Regions from separate parts of the Zoogloea sp. GDB6 genome, predicted to be linked through region 1. Evidence: riboswitches for the same ligand, from Rfam matches in the RefSeq annotation. Region 1 holds a riboswitch; each other region holds the start of a gene.
The links. Region 1 has a riboswitch for cobalamin ahead of AC1PQG_RS10950 (ExbD/TolR family protein). Riboswitches for the same ligand answer to the same signal wherever they lie in the genome.
Positions count from the first base shown of each region.

Region 2: it holds a riboswitch for cobalamin, as region 1 does, so the genes downstream of both, AC1PQG_RS24705 (TonB-dependent receptor domain-containing protein) here and AC1PQG_RS10950 (ExbD/TolR family protein) in region 1, are expected to answer to the same signal.
Region 3: it holds a riboswitch for cobalamin, as region 1 does, so the genes downstream of both, AC1PQG_RS06365 (energy-coupling factor ABC transporter permease) here and AC1PQG_RS10950 (ExbD/TolR family protein) in region 1, are expected to answer to the same signal.

Region 1 covers NZ_CM161497.1:2,426,398-2,431,488, forward strand. Annotated here, with positions in the region: gene AC1PQG_RS10940 (LysR family transcriptional regulator) at 157-354, opposite strand; gene AC1PQG_RS10945 (TonB-dependent receptor) at 462-2,561, opposite strand; gene AC1PQG_RS10950 (ExbD/TolR family protein) at 2,579-2,995, opposite strand; cobalamin riboswitch at 3,381-3,648, opposite strand; gene AC1PQG_RS10955 (methyl-accepting chemotaxis protein) at 3,757-5,091, opposite strand, start outside.
Region 2 covers NZ_CM161497.1:5,413,257-5,418,347, forward strand. Annotated here, with positions in the region: gene AC1PQG_RS24695 (ABC transporter ATP-binding protein) at 1-261, opposite strand, end outside; gene AC1PQG_RS24700 (FecCD family ABC transporter permease) at 258-1,241, opposite strand; gene AC1PQG_RS24705 (TonB-dependent receptor domain-containing protein) at 1,304-3,115, opposite strand; cobalamin riboswitch at 3,248-3,496, opposite strand; gene cobU (bifunctional adenosylcobinamide kinase/adenosylcobinamide-phosphate guanylyltransferase) at 3,600-4,148, shown strand; gene AC1PQG_RS24715 (protease inhibitor I42 family protein) at 4,256-4,564, shown strand; gene cobT (nicotinate-nucleotide--dimethylbenzimidazole phosphoribosyltransferase) at 4,682-5,091, shown strand, end outside.
Region 3 covers NZ_CM161497.1:1,381,388-1,386,478, forward strand. Annotated here, with positions in the region: gene AC1PQG_RS06345 (cobalt-precorrin-5B (C(1))-methyltransferase) at 1-690, opposite strand, end outside; gene AC1PQG_RS06350 (precorrin-8X methylmutase) at 699-1,373, opposite strand; gene AC1PQG_RS06355 (sirohydrochlorin chelatase) at 1,381-2,295, opposite strand; gene cobM (precorrin-4 C(11)-methyltransferase) at 2,292-3,092, opposite strand; gene AC1PQG_RS06365 (energy-coupling factor ABC transporter permease) at 3,092-3,718, opposite strand; cobalamin riboswitch at 3,908-4,124, opposite strand; gene AC1PQG_RS06370 (hypothetical protein) at 4,390-5,091, shown strand, end outside.

The sequences.
Region 1 (5,091 bases):
GGGGCTGCGCGGCCACGCCGCGCTGGCTGGCGACCATCTGCAACATGATGTCGATGGTCTTATGGCGCTTGGGGGCCACGCCCGCGGGTTGCAGGAACTGGGTGTAGATATCCAGCCGCTCTGGAGCGACTGGATAGGTGATGAGGATTTCCTGCGCTATCTCTTCTGGCCGGCCTGCGTGAGGCGCTGGCTGCGGCCTTCCCGCAGCCAGATGTCGGTGCCGAGCTGCTGTTCGAGTTTCTTCATGCTGTGGCTGAGGACCGACTGGGTAACGCACAGCACTTCGGCGGCTGCAGTCAGCGAGCCGCGCCTCTCGACTTCCGCCACGATGGGCAGGTGAATTCGCTCCAGCATTGAGCGTGAACAAAACTAATCTCAACTAGCCCTTCGTGCGCGATCAGGCTTCCATTTCAGAACGGAAGGGCCCAGCGACTTGCCTTGGGCCCTTCTGGTGTCACCAATCAGAAGCTGATGCGCACGCCAAGTCGAACCGTACGCGGCTCCAGCGGGTGCACCAGGCGCCCGTCGATGGCCGACCCCGTACCGCAGTCGCCGGTGCCGGCGAGCGCTTCACTGCGCGTGCATGCGCCCCCCCAGTATTCGATGTCGTTGGCCTTCTTGTTAAAGAGGTTCAGCACATCGAACGTCGCCTGCCATTGCTTGTTGAAGCGATAGCCGAGCTTGAGGTTGGTCATCCAGAAGGCCTCGGATTTCTCGGATCCGGTTTCTTCCAGATCGTAGGAGCCCAGGTAGCGCATGCGGACCCCGCCGAACCAGGGGCCGCCGTCGTCGTAGGTGATGCCGAGCGAGGCGGCCAGGGGGATTGCGTTCGGGACACGCCGTCCGCCATTGATTTCATTCCGGAACCGGGCTTTGGAAAGCGCCAGGTCGGCATCGACGATGACGCCGGCGAACGGGGTGAAGTAGTTGGACCATTCGATACCGCTGCGCTTCGATGCGCCCTTGGGCTCGGTGACCCCTTCGTCGCCGATGAAGACGAGCTCGGAGGCCAGGTCCATCTGCCACACCGACAGGCTGCTGTTCCAGCCGGGCAGCGGAACCATGCGCACCCCGAGTTCGCTGCCTTTGGCCTTGACGATCAGGGGGATCGCGTCGACAGCGCTGCCGTCTTGCGGATTCACCCTCGCGCTGGCTCCGCGCGCATCGTTGCTGTGGAACCCGTGGCCCCAGTTGGCGTAGAACTCGGTAGGGCCCACCAGATTGAAGGGGCCGAAGACGGCGCCCAGTTTCGGGCTGGCCTGACTGGCGGAGGCGTTGCCGCCGTTCGTCATGTTGTTGGCGCCGCCCAGTGCTGTCGATTCGGCCCGGATGGCGTCATAGCGCGCACCGACGTTGGTGCGGAACCAGGGCAGCCATTGCGTCCTGGCGTCAATGAAGAGTCCTGACGCGGTTTCTGTGATCCTGTCCTCGCGAACGGTATTGATCCGCTGGCGGTTGACCGTGTTGTAGAGACCGACTTTGCTGATGCGATCCTGACGCAGTTGTACACCGGCGGTGAGCTCGGTATCCCGCAGTTCGGGGCCGAGGAGCCAGGTGCGGTGGACATCGCCACCCCATACCACGCGCGCGTCCGCCTGCTCGTGCTGGTCGCCGGCGAGGCCGCCGATGTAGCCGGAGGGTGCGGAAAACAGATTCAGCCCGTAATCGATCACATAGGCGTTGGCACGGGTGACACTGTTCTCGCCGGTCAGCGCCCACTCGCCGGACAGGCTGTAGCGATGTGTGTGCCCGCCGTCGTTCGGAACCAGAGTGCCGTAGCGGCCGATTTCTCCGCTGCTGATGGCCCTCGCGGGTACATGCTCGGAGGCGGTCCAGTCGGCCTTGTAGAGCATGGCCGTCAGGGCAAAGCCGTTGGCGGCGGTTCCTGACGACAGCCGGAAGACGGCGTTCTGCTTCTCCAGGTTTTCCGGTTGAACCCAGGGGCCATCGTTGCCGGCCAACTCGATGCCAGCCAGCAGGTTGAAACCGTTGATTTCAGTGCTGCCGGCAGTCAGCAAGCGGCGGTAGTTGTGTTCGCCGACGGTCAAATCGATGAAGGGAGCGGCCAGTTTCCGTTGATAGTCGATGCGGGCGCTGCCGCTGGTCGCGAAATCACCGTCCTCCGCACCGTACACGCCCTTCTTGTACTTCACGGTGCCGACCAGCTCGGGGATCAGGAAATTCAGATCCATGTAGCCCTGGCCGTGGGCATGGCTGACCATGTTGATGGGCATGCCCATGACGTGGGTGGAAAAGTCACTGCCGTGGTCGAGGTTGAAGCCGCGCAGGAAATACTGGTTGGCCTTCCCGTCGCCGGAGTGCTGGGTGACGATCATCCCGGGCACGACTTCCATCACTTCGGCAGGGCGAAGCAGCGGCCGGTTGGCCAGCTGCTTCGCCGTGACGGTTCCTTCGCTCGCGGAATCGGCGACTCCGATCAAATCCCTGCTACTGCTGCTAACGGTGACTTCCTGCAGCGTAGGAATACCGGCTGAGAAAGCAGGGACCGAGCACGTGGAGAGGACGGCCAGCATAATGGGCCGCATGCGCAAGTTCATCATGAGTCTTGTTCTTCGGATTATTGATTGGGTTGAGTGACGAAGCCGATCTTGGTCAGGCCGGCGCGCCGGGCTGCGCTCATGGTTTCGGCAACCACTTCGTAGCGGGTGGCCCGGTCTGCCGAGAGGTGCATCTCCACATTGGCGTGCTGGGCAACGGCTTCGTGGAAACTCTGTTCGAGCTGGCCACGGTCAACGACCTTGGCGCCGACAAAGACCTGGTTCTCGGCCGTGATCGAGACCTGCAAGGTCATGGGTTTCTGCGGTGTGGGGGTGCTGGCCGCCCGTGGCAGATCGACCTTGACCGCGTGCGTCATCAGCGGCGTGGTGATGATGAAGATTATCAGCAGGACCAACATGACATCGACCAGCGGTGTCATGTTGATTTCCGCCGTTGGCATCTGGCTGCCCTGCGTGTTGAAGCTTCCCATCGCCATGATTGCGCAGCCTTTGCGGTGTTGGGCTTGACGCGGGAGAGTGTCGAGTTGGCCTGGGTCCCGGGCGATGCAATGCGCTTGCCGAGCGTGAAGAACGCATGCGCGCCGAGCACGATGCCCAACAGGCTGCCGCGTCGGGAGACGGGAAAGCCGGTACGGGCGTGGCTCATGTCGCAGCCCGGTATCGGCAATGCGGGTTGGCGGCGCTACAGGAGAGGGGGCGAAGCGGGGGAGGGCGGAACTTGCGTTGCGCGTCTGGCATGGTGTCGAACGTCCTGATGGACCGTCCGCACAGCGAAGACGACAGGCAGTGCCAGAGGCAGTGTGCTTTTGCCGCCCTCTGCACCCCGCAGACGGTCTGTTGCAAGCGCCCCTGGTCTGATCCAGGGACATCGAGCAACAGGCCGGTCTCCGGGCTCGCAAGTGACATCGGACCGATGTCGAGTGCATCGCCTTCCCAAACTCTTCGCGCACGCCGCGTTCGACGTCACGTAGGAGATCAGTGGCTGGCCGTCGGCGAGGACGACCGGGATACACCTGAACTTGCTTACCGTTGCGGGGGCAGCCAAGGCTTTGCAGAAAAACTACGCACCTTGTTCCCGTTTAACCCGGAATGCCATGGCATTTCGGGCACCTGCTGCATGGGGTCGCTGAATTTCGAAGTGAATTCAACGAACGCCGCGCATTCTATGCCTTGTTGAAAAACTCTGTCGATATGAGATTCGTATGGTTTGGGCCAAGGCGTCCGGGCTGCCGGGATTTCAGACCTTGTACAACTGCAGTGTGGCGATCTGACGCTGGGCCTGTTCGTCGAGGCCGCGGGCGGTGACGGACGATTGCTCCGCTGCGGCGGCGGCCTCTTCGGCCATCTGTGCGATGCGCTCGATCTGCACGGCGATGTTGTTGCTGGCCGCACCTTGCTCGCGGATTGCATCCGAAATCTCGGATACGACGTGGGCGGTGCCGTTGGCCGCCGTACCGATTTCCTTGATCGCCTTGTCCGCGTCGTCGGCGCGGGAAACGCTCTGCACGACGAGCGTTTCCGCGGCTTCCATTTCTCGTGCGGCCTGTTCAGAGTATCGGCGCATGGCCTCGATGGTGGAGGAAATCTCCTGAGTCGAACTGGACGTACGTTCGGCCAGTTTGCGCACTTCGTCAGCCACCACCGCGAAGCCGCGCCCCTGTTCGCCTGCCCGGGCTGCTTCGATTGCTGCATTCAAGGCCAGCAGGTTGGTCTGGTCGGCGACGTCCTTGATGACCTGCACGACCGAGCCAACCCGTTCTCCTTGTGAGCCCAGTTCGCGAAGGGACGTGGCTGCGGCACTGACCGAGGCGGAAATGCTGCGGATATCACCGATGGTTCGATCGATGGTCGTTGAGCCGGTCTTGGCCATGGTGCCGGATTGATCGGCCAGGGAGTGGGCCTCGTTGGCGCGGTCGCCTACGTGATTAACGCTGACCGTCATTTCCTCGACGGTTGCGGCGATGGCGGAGGAGGCTTCGCTCTGGGTGCCCGCCGCATTTGCGACCTGATCGGATGCGACGGCCATTTCACGGCTTGCATCGGCGACCGACCTTGCACCTTCCGCGAGGCTGCGGAAATTGTCCTGAAGTTTGGACAACATCTGATTGAAGGCCGTTGCGGTTTCCCCGATCTCATCCTTGCGCAGGACAGGCGCACGGATCGTGAAATCCTGGCTGTCGTTGACGTGCACGATGGTGTCGCGCATGCCGTTGAGACTCGTGCGGAGCGAGCCGATCAACAGATAGGCCAGGACGCCGACGATCAGGCAGGCAACAATCAGGGCTCCGGAGGTCAACCAGCGCGCGGTCGCTGCATCTGCGGCGTTTTCTTTGTTCAGCTTGTTGGCGAGTTCGTAGTTGTGTTCGACGTCTTTCTGGAGCGCATCTCCGGCGGCGCGGGCCTTCTGACGCAAGGTGCCACGCAGAAAATCCCGTACCGCGCCCGCATCGTTGGCGTCGAGCTTGCGGTAATACTCCTCCCGGGTCGTCCGGTAATCGGCGATGGCTTGAATGGCCTTGTCCAGCAATTGCTTGTCGGTTTCGTCGGATATCAGCTCGCGGCCGTACTTCTG
Region 2 (5,091 bases), 2.8 Mb from region 1:
CAGGCCGCGCAGGCAGGCCTCGTGGCCACGAGGCCAGGCGGCGTAAGGCTGGCCGGACAGCAGCACGGTGCCGGCGGCGGCAGCGCGCAGGCCGGCCAGGGTGTGCAGCAGGGTGGTCTTGCCGGCGCCGTTGCGGCCGAGGATCACCAGGGTGTCGCCGGGCTGCAGCGTGAAATCCAGTGCGCGCACCACGTCGCGGTGGCCTACCTTCACGGTGAGGCGCTCGGCGGCGAGGACTGGCGGGCGCACGTCCATCTTCATCGTGGATGCCTGGCCAGCAGGAACAGGAAGACCGGCACGCCGATCAGCGCGGTGAGCACGCCGACCGGTAGCTGGATCGGCGCGACCACGGTGCGTGCGGCGGTGTCCGCGGCGCACAGCAGCACGCCGCCGGCCAGCGTGGCGGCGGGCAGCAGCAGGCGCTGGTCATTGCCGATGGCCAGGCGGACCAGATGCGGCACGATCAGGCCGACGAAGCCCACCGAACCGACGGTGGTCACCGCCACCGCGGTGAGCAGTGCGCCGAGGCCGTAAACCAGCATGCGCAGGCGGCCGACCTGGATGCCGAGGGCGCGGGCGGTGATCTCGCCGCGGGCCAGCAAGTTGAGTTCGCGGGCGAAGGGCAGGGCGGCCAACAGACCGATGCCCAGCAGGGCCAGTGCCGGCCATGGGCGGGTCGCGCTGCTGGCGTCGCCCATCAACCAGAACAGCATGCCCTTGACGCGGCCTTCGGGGGCCAGGCTCAACATGAGTGCCACCGCGGCGCCGCAGCCGGCGGCGACGATGACGCCGGTGAGCAGGAGGCGGGTCTGCGTCCATGAACCGTCGCCATGGGCGAGGCCGAAGACCAGCAGCGTGGCGCCGAGGGCACCGATGAAGGCGCCGGTGTCGATCCACCCGGCCGTCGCTCCGGCCAGGATCGTGCCCAGCGCGCCAACCGCTGCCCCACCGGAAATGCCCAGCACGTAGGGGTCGGCCAACGGGTTGCGCAGCAGCACCTGCATCAGCGCACCGGCCAGGGCCAGCAGGCCGCCGCAGGCGAAGGCGGCGATGGCGCGGGGCAGGCGTAGCTGGCGGACGATGTCCGCCTCCATGCTGCTTTCACCGCTGCCCAGTGCTGCCAGCAGATCGTGCCAGGACACTGGCATGGCGCCGGCCGACAGGGACCAGGCGAAGGCCACCAGCGCCGCCGTCATCAGGCCGGCGATGACCAGCCGGGCGCGCAGGCGCATGTGGCGCATGCTCACCGGTTGATGTCGGGCGGCGGTGTGCCCGTCGGCCATGGTCCCTCCGTGCATGGGGCTTATTTCGGTGCGTAGCGTACGCCGAAGAAGACGTTGGCGCCGGCCGTCTTGAAGCCCCAGGCGGTTTCGTACTGCTTGTCGAGGATGTTGTTGGCCCGTGCTTCGAGGCCCAGCTCCTTGGTCAGCGCGTACTTGGCGAAGGCGTTCACCAGCCCGTAGCCGCCCATCGGGTTGACCTCGTTGGTACGGTCGTAGCGGCCGCTGGAACCCTGCCATTCGGCGCCCACGGTGAGGGCCGCGAAGCTGCGGCTGATCGCCAGATTGCCGGTCTTGTTGGCGCGGCGCTGCAGGCGCGTGCCGGTGTCCAGGTCCTTCGGATCGAGGAAGTCGATGTTGGCGACGATGTCGAAGCCGGCGAGCTGGCCGCCGTAGCCCAGGCTGATGCCTTCCAGGCGGGCACTGCCGACGTTCTGCGGGATGAAGTTCTGGTCGTTGACTATCAGGTTGCTGATGCGGTTGCGGAAGTAGGTGGCGCTGACGCTGTGCCCGTGCTGCTCCCACAGCAGGCCGACTTCCTTGTTGTAGGCGCTTTCCGGCCTCAGGTTGGCGTTGCCGTAGCCGGGGTAATACAGCTCATTGAAGGTCGGCGCGCGGAAGGCGTTGCCGATGCTGCCCTGCACGCGCAGGGTCGGCAGGATCTGGTAGCCGTAGCCGGCGTAGCCGGTGGTCTTGCCGCCGAACTGGCTGTTGTCGTCGTGGCGGGCATTGAGCTGGACCTTGTGCGGGCCAAAGCCGGCGGTCCACCCGAGCAGTGCCGAGTTGATCGAGCGGCTGACGTCGAAGGTGTCCTGGTTGACGGCCTTCTGGTGCAGGTTCTCGTAGGCGGCGAGCAGGGTGCCGACCGGCAGGCGGATGTCGTTCTGCCACATGAACTGCTGCTGGGTGGTCTTGATCGACGCGCCGCTGGGGGCGTAGGACGCAAAGTCCTTCGAGTCGTCCACCGACTGGCCGAAGCGCACGGTGCTGGTCCAGATGTCCGTGAGGCGATTGCGGCTGAACAGGTTCCAGGCGTTCTGGATGTTGTTGCTGTAGTTGTCGAAGCCGAGGCCCGAGTCGTAATGGTTGCGACTGGTGGCGTAGAGGATCGAAGCGCCCACTTCATGGCCGTCCGCCACGCTATAGCCCAGCTTGGCCGAGAAGTTGCTGTTGCGGTACGGATCCTTGTCCGGGTTGTAGTAGTAAGGCTGCTTGGTCTTGCTGTAGATGGCGCTGAAACCGTCGTTCTCGGCATAGCCGCCGCGCACCGAGTACGACAGCTTGTCGGTGCCGCCGGACACGCCGGCCGAGGTTTCGCGGGTGCCGTAGCTGCCGACGCCGACGAAGGCGTCGGCCTTCGGCGCGCCTTCGCCCTTGCGCGTGAAGATCTGGATCACGCCGCCGATGGCGTCGGCGCCGTACAGCGCGGAAGCCGGGCCGCGGACGATTTCGATGCGCTCGATCTGCGATAGCGGGATGTCCTGCCAGCTCGGCGAGCCGAGGGTCGTCGAGCCGAGGCGCATGCCGTCGACGACCAGCAGGGTCTGGCGCGGGCTGGCGCCGCGGATGAAGATGTCGGTGGCTTTGCCGGGGCCGCCGCTGGACGCCATCTGGATGCCGGGCTGGCGGGCCAGCAGTTCGGGCAGGGAGAAGGTCGAGCCGGCGCGTTCGATCTGCTCGCGCCCGATGACGGTCACGTCAGCCAGCGACTCGTCGGCGCGCTGGGCCTGGCGGGTGGCGGTGACGACGACGGTGGGCTGCTCGGTTGCGGCCTGCGCCAGGCTGGGAAACACGGAAGCGACCGCGAGGGCGGCGGTGGAAAGGCGGATGATCATCTGTCAGGTTCTCCCGGACCCGGTGGCGTCCCCGCCGACTCGGGTGGATTGCGTGTGGAAGCGCAGGGGAGGTACCGCAGAAGGCCGGACAGGATCACGGCCGCGCGCGTTGCCACCACCCCGTGGCACTTCCGCTGTTGTGTGATCGAGGCCGGTATCCGGGCTCGCAAGCCGAGCCGGTGCGGCACAATGCCGACCGGACAGGACGCATCGCCTTCCCAGGCCCGTAAGGCCCAGTGGCTATGTGATGCGCCTTGCGCTTCCTTACCGTTGCGGGGGCAGCACAGGCCTTGCGGCTTCCGTGTGGAAGCACGCGCACCTGTTTCCCGTTTAACTCCTGGCCTGGACGGCCGCTGGAGCACCTGGAGCACGCGTATCGCCGGGCCGACTCGGCCCTGTGGCGACAACGGCTGCGATAATAGCACCAAAATCAGTCACTTCCCGAATTGGGTTGACGTGAGCGTCAATCTGCTGGAGCCCTCTTATGTCATCCGAATTGATCCTGGGCGGCGCCCGTTCCGGCAAGAGCCGCCACGCCGAACAGGCCGCCGCGGCGAGCGGCCTGGCTGTGTATGTGATCGTTACCGCCGAGGCGCTGGACGAGGAAATGTGCGTGCGCATCGCCCGTCACCAGGCCGACCGGCCGGCAGGCTGGAATGTCGTCGAAGCGCCCCGCGCGCTGGCGGCGGCACTGCAGGCGACGGCGACGCCGGAGCGCTGCGTGGTCGTCGATTGCCTGACCCTGTGGCTGGCCAACCTGCTCGACGGGGCCGAGAACCTGCCGCCGGCCGCCGGTGCCGAGCTGCTGCCGGCCTTCGCCCGCGAGCGTGCGGCGTTGCTCGAACTGATTCCGCAATTGCCGGGGAAAGTGATCTTCGTCGCCAATGAGGTGGGTCTCGGCCTGGTGCCGGAGAGTCCGCTGGGCCGCCTGTTCCGCGACGAGGCCGGGCGTCTCAACCAGGCTGTGGCGGCCCTGTGCGGGCGGGTGACTTTCGTCGCCGCGGGCCTGCCGCTGGTCCTCAAGGGGGCCTGAAGGGCGGGTGGTAATAGGTCACAGTTCGGCGATGTCCCGCCACATAGCGGCCGCTGCTTGCTGCACGGCACCATCGATCCCTTAAAAAAACAAAAGGGATCCACACCATGAGCACCCAACGCCTTGCCAGCAACGTCGGGCAGATCTGCCGTATTGCGCTGCCGTCCTACCCGGGCAGCGGCGCCACCTGGTACGTGGATGGCGCCAACGGCGCGGTCCGCGTATGCCTCGAGGAAAGCCAGGCGACGGTCGCGCAGCGGCGCGACGGCAGCCAGGTCTTTTCGGTGATCGGCGAAGTGGCTGGCGACTACGAACTGCGTTTCGTGCTAAAGCGCGCGTGGGAGCGCGAGGTGCGCAACAGCCGCCGGGTCGTCCTGCAGGTTCGTTCGCTGGGCGGGAAAAGCCGCGCCAATTAAGGCTTTGCGGCCGTCCGGCGGATATCGCGGGGCGGCCGTCCAGGGGCGCTGGCGCTTGAACAAATGATTTCGGCGTCCTAGCATCCGCGGCCTCGACACCGTCCGCAGATGCGTCCCATGACCTACGCCATCGTCCGTCCCGACCAGTCCCTCGCCCCCGCGCTGCAGCAGCGCATCGACACCAAGACCAAGCCCCTCGGCGCCCTTGGCCGCCTCGAGCCGCTGGCCCGCCAGATCGGCCTGATCCAGCAGACCCTCAGCCCCGAACTGCGCCGGCCGCACATGCTGGTGTTTGCCGGCGACCACGGCGCGGCCAAGGCGGGCGTGTCCGCCTACCCGCAGGACGTGACCTGGCAGATGGTCGAGAACTTCCTTGCCGGCGGCGCAGCGATCAACGTCTTTGCGCGCCAGATGGGCATGGGCCTGACAGTGGTGGATGCCGGCGTGGCCCACGACTTTGGCAGCCGCCCCGGCCTGATCGACGCCAAGGTGGCACCGGGCACCGCCAACTACCTGGAAGAACCGGC
Region 3 (5,091 bases), 1.0 Mb from region 1:
CCCGCCGGTGGTGAATACCACGCTGGTCTGGCCCTGGTTGGCGGCCACATCCACCGCCTGTACCACGCTGGCCCGGAAGGCTGCGGTGGAGTAAGGGCGCACGATGCCGGTGGTGCCGAGGATGGAGATGCCGCCCAGGATGCCGAGGCGGGCGTTGAGGGTCTTCTTGGCCATTTCCTCGCCGCCGGGCACCGAGATGGTCACCGCGATGCCGTCGCCGGCTTCGAGGATGGGAGCCCCGGCGGCACGCACGTTGTCGGTGATGTTGCGGCGCGGCACCGGGTTGATCGCCGGGCCGCCCACGTCGAGGCCGAGGCCGGGCTTGGTGACGGTGCCGACGCCGGGCCCGCCGCGCAGCACGATCTGGCCGGCGGCGCCGGGCAGGCGCTCGACCTCGGCGGTGAGGTGGGCGCCGTTGGTGGCGTCCGGGTCATCGCCGGCGTCCTTGATGCTGACCGCGCGGGCGTGCAGGCCGTCAGTCCACCCGTCGGTGATGGAAAAGCGCACCCGCTGGGTGTTGGGCAGCACGCATTCGATCGCCTCCGGCACGCGCCCCTGGACCAGCCCGAGGGTCGCAGCGGCGGCGGCAGCGGCGGAGTTGGCGCCGGTGGAGAAGCCCGTGCGGTTGCCGCGATCCCGTTTCGGATCGCCCTTGCGGACCTTCTCGGGGAGGGCGTGACCAGCTGCCATCGGTGGCCTCAGGAGGCCTGGCGCTGGCGCTCTTCGGCCAGGCCCAGGATGGCGTGGATGGCGGCGACGACCAGCGTCGAGCCGCCCTTGCGGCCGCGGATGGCGACCCACGGCACGTCACCGGGCTCCATCAGCAGGTCCTTGGATTCGGCCGCCGACACGAAGCCGACCGGCATGCCGACGACCAGGGCCGGGCGGACGCCTTCCTCGCGGATCAGCCGGACGACTTCGATCAGCGCGGTGGGCGCATTGCCGATGCCGACGATGGCGCCGTCGAGGAGGCCATGCCGGTGGGCCTTGCGCATGGCCTGTACGGCGCGCGTGGTGTCCTCGGCCTGGGCGGCGGCGATCACGTCCGGGTCGGAGATGAACTGGTGGGTCGTCATGCCGAAGTGGGCCAGGCGCGGCTTCGACAGGCCGACGCAGATCATCTCCACGTCGGCGACGACCGGTGTGTTACCGGCCAGGATGCGTTCCAGCCCGGCCTGCATGGCCTGCGGGTGGAAGGCGGTGAGGCCGTTGAACTCGAAGTCGGCGTTGGCGTGGATCATCCGCCGCACCAGCGGCCATTGCTCGGCGCTGTAGGCGTGGGGGCCGGCCTCCCGGTCGATGATCGCGAAGGAGTCGTGCTCGATGGCGCGGCCGGCGGCGGTGAGCTGTTCGGTGACGGTGTTGGCGCTCATGGCGGGCTCAGGCGTGGGCATGTTCATGGGGGTGGTCGTGGCCATGCTCGTGGTCATGGTTGTGGCCGCAACCGGCATGGCCAGTGTGAGTGTGGCTGTGGTCGTGCAGGTGCTCGGCCTCGGCGGCCTGACGGTACTTGCAGCCGTCGCATTCGAGTAGGCCGCCCTCCGGCAATTCGGCGCCGGCCACGCGGGCGTCGAGCAGGTCGAAGATGCCCTTGTCGAAGCCGAAATGGGTGCCCAGCGCGAAGGCGACCTGCGGGTACTGTTGGCGCAGGCGCTCCAGCTGGGCCTGGATGCGCTCGATCAGCACGCCGGTGAACAGGTACACCGGAACCACGCAGATCTGCGTCATGCCCAGGCGCACCTGGCGTTGGACGATGGTTTCCAGGCGTGGCCAGGTGACGCCGGTGAAGGCCAGGTCCACCAGCTCGTGGTCGTTGTCCTCGAAGAGCCAGCGCGCCATGCGGGCCAGTTCGCCGTTGGCGCCGGCGTCCGACGAGCCGCGGCCGAGCAGGACCACGCCAGTGGTCTGGGGGTCGGGCATCGCCAGGGATTTCATCAGGCGGTCGAGCTGGGCCTGCAGCACGGCGAGGATTTCACGGCCCATGCCCAGGTGGCGGGTGCAGCCGAAGTCCACGCCGGGGTGGCGGGCGCGGGCGTCCTCGATGGCGGCCGGCAGCTCCATCTTCACGTGGCCGGCGGCGTTGAGGATGAAGGGCAGCACGACCACGCGGCGGCTGTCACGGGCGGCACGGTCGAGGCCTTCGGCGAGCAGCACATCGGCGTGCTCGATGAAGCACACCTCGATGCGCCAGGCCGGGTGGCGTTCGCGCCACTGGGCGGCGAAGTGCAGGATTTCCTTGTTGCCGTCCCGGTTGCGGGAGCCGTGGCCGACGAGGAGCAGGGTGGTGTCGTTCATGCGGAAGTCTCTTCAGAGGCGGCCGAAGCTTTGCGGAAGCGGTGGCCGAAGGCCGGGTCGTAGAGCTTGGAGCGGGCCAGGGTCGGCCAGTCGGCGGCGCCCAGCGTGGGGCTGGCGATGATCATTGCCTGGCTGGCGATCTTTTCGGCCTGGCAGCGCTTCTTGATGTCGGCGAGGGTGCCGCGGACGATCTTCTCCTCGCCCGGCCAGCTGGCCTTCTGCACCACCACGATCGGCGCGTCCTCGGCCCAGCCGGCGGCGCGCAGCGCGCGCTGCACCTCGTGCAGCAGGGTGATGGACAGGAAGATGCACAGGGTCGTCTTGTGGGCGGCCAGGGCTTCCAGCTCCTCGCCCGCCGGCATCGGCGTGCGCCCGGCGACGCGGGTCAGGATCACCGTCTGCGTGACTTCCGGCAGCGTCAGGGTCTCGCCGGCCGCCGCCGCCGAGGCGAAGGCCGACGAGACGCCCGGCACCACCGCCCATTCGATGCCGGCGGCGGTGAGCGGGCGGGTCATCTCCACCAGCGCGCCGTACAGGCCGGGGTCGCCGGTCTGCAGGCGCACCACGGTGGCGTGGCGGGTGGTCTGGTCGAGGAGCCAGGCGCTCATCTCTTCCAGCGTCATGTCCTTGGAGTCGCGGATCTCGCAGCCGGGCGGCGCGAACAGCGTCGCCGCCTGATCCACCAGCGAACCGGCGAAGAGGATCGCGCCGGCTTCTTCCAGCAGGCGGCGACCCTTCACGGTGAGCAACTCCGGGTCGCCCGGACCGGCGCCCACGAACCAGACCTTGCCGGCCATCAGGCAGCCTGCGGAGCGAAGCAGAAGCGCACGGCCGCATTGTCTTGGCGGCGGCCGATGGCCTGCAGGGCGAGCAGCGTGAAGATCGGCTCGACCATCACGATGGCGGCGTAGGACGAAGCAAAGGCGAGCCAGGCGGAGAAGGGCGTGGCGACCTCACCGATGGCGAGCCAGAAGCCGACCATCAGGGTCACGCCGCTGTAGTAGGCGGCGTCGAGCTTGAGGATGCTGCGTACATCCAGCTTGGCGAGGCGCTGGCCGAAGGTGGCATGCACCAGCATCAGCGGCACGGCGAGGGACAGGGTGTTGACGCCCAGGTGCACCAGGTCGGTCGGTTCGAAAATCAGCCCTTGGGCGAGCAGGCCGATGGCGAAGCCGAACAGGGCCGGTACGAAGCCGAGAGACAGGTAGATCGGCATGGCGCCGAGGAAGTGCAGTTCGGACGGGCCGACCTTCAGGTGGAAGGCCTGCATGAACAGCGTGAACAGGACGCCGGCGATCAGCGTGCGGACGATCAGCTGCGGCTGCTTGAGGAGGTGGACGGACTGGCTGCCGAGCAGCGCCACTGCGGCGGCGTTGGCGGCGACGATCTTGGCACTGGCGACGTACCCCGGTTCGATGTGCATGTTTGCTTCCCTTCGTGTCGATTGAACGAAGTGCGGCAGGGCAACGGGGATGCGCAGAACAAATGCATACGGACCAGGCGGGTGCGGACCTGTGGCGGCGACGGCTCCGGAAAAAGGCAGGAGGAACGGGACGGCAACGGGTCTGGGCAAGCCCATCGGTCGGATCTGCCCACACCCCGGGGCCTGTACCACACCAAATCGTCACAGGCCGGTCTTCTGGCTCGCCTTCACTCTCGTCTGCCAACCTTCCCGGGAAAAACCCAGTGGCGTAGAGCAGATTCGTCAGGCTTACAGCAGCGGGGGCTGCGCCGGAATGGTCGGGGAGAGCATGCTCCCGACGTCACCGGACTTCCCGTTTCACCTTCCCTGCAGACGCAGGGTCGGCACCCGTAACGGCGCGGAGTCTAACTGCATGTTCTTTACGCGCGCAAGTTTCCCTGGCGGCAGGCAGGGATCCATGCTGGGTTCTGCCCGTTTCGGGGACAGATTTTCTGGGACTGGGAATTTTTCACAGGGATTGGAGGGTAATCCCGCACCATTCCGGGATTGACCCGGCCCGCAGGCAGCGGAATACTTGCATCTGTAATAACCCCGGTCCTTCCAGCGGATCAATATCACGTGGTGTCTTGACTGCCGTGCAACCCGATCCCTTTTTCCCGCCCGGCCGCGGCATGGCCTCGTCTTCTCTTCCGGACGCCTGTCCGGACGAGGACCGGAGCCGACGCGAGGACACGAATGCAGACACACTGGATGCGGAGGCCGAGGCCCTGCTCGCCGATATCAATTCCTTTGACCTGGAGGCGGCGCGCAAACGCGTGCAGGAGATCGACTCCCGCTATACCGGCTTGCCCCGTTCGAAGGAGACTTATCACGAGGTCCCGGGCAACGATTTTCCGCCGGTGCGTCTGGGTGGCCAGGCGGCGGACGTGCAAAAAAACGAGGAACCGCTGCCGACGGTGCGGAGCGGCGGTCTGCTGGACCAGCTGCGCGGTGAGGTGGAGACCCGCCAGCGGGCTGCCGAAGATGCATTCGAGCGGGTCGACGCAGCCAAGACCAGCCTGGACCGGCGCTTGCGGGCGGCTTTCGAGTATTTCCACGACCTGAGCACCCAGCTCAACTATCTCAAGCCCCAGGTGGCGCGCAATTACATCTTCCTGGATGCCGGCGACGTGTTTCGCAACCTGGCCTGGCTGGAGGGTTTTGCCGATTTCCGTACTCAGGCCGAGAGCGATGGCGGCCGCATTGAGCGGGTGACCTTCGGCTACACGCTGAAGGGCGGCGGTGTGCGCATCATCGAGCGCGCCGGCCATGCGGTCGAACGCCTGCGCCAGATGCTGTTCGATCTCGGGCTGCGTTTCGAATGCGTCGAGCGG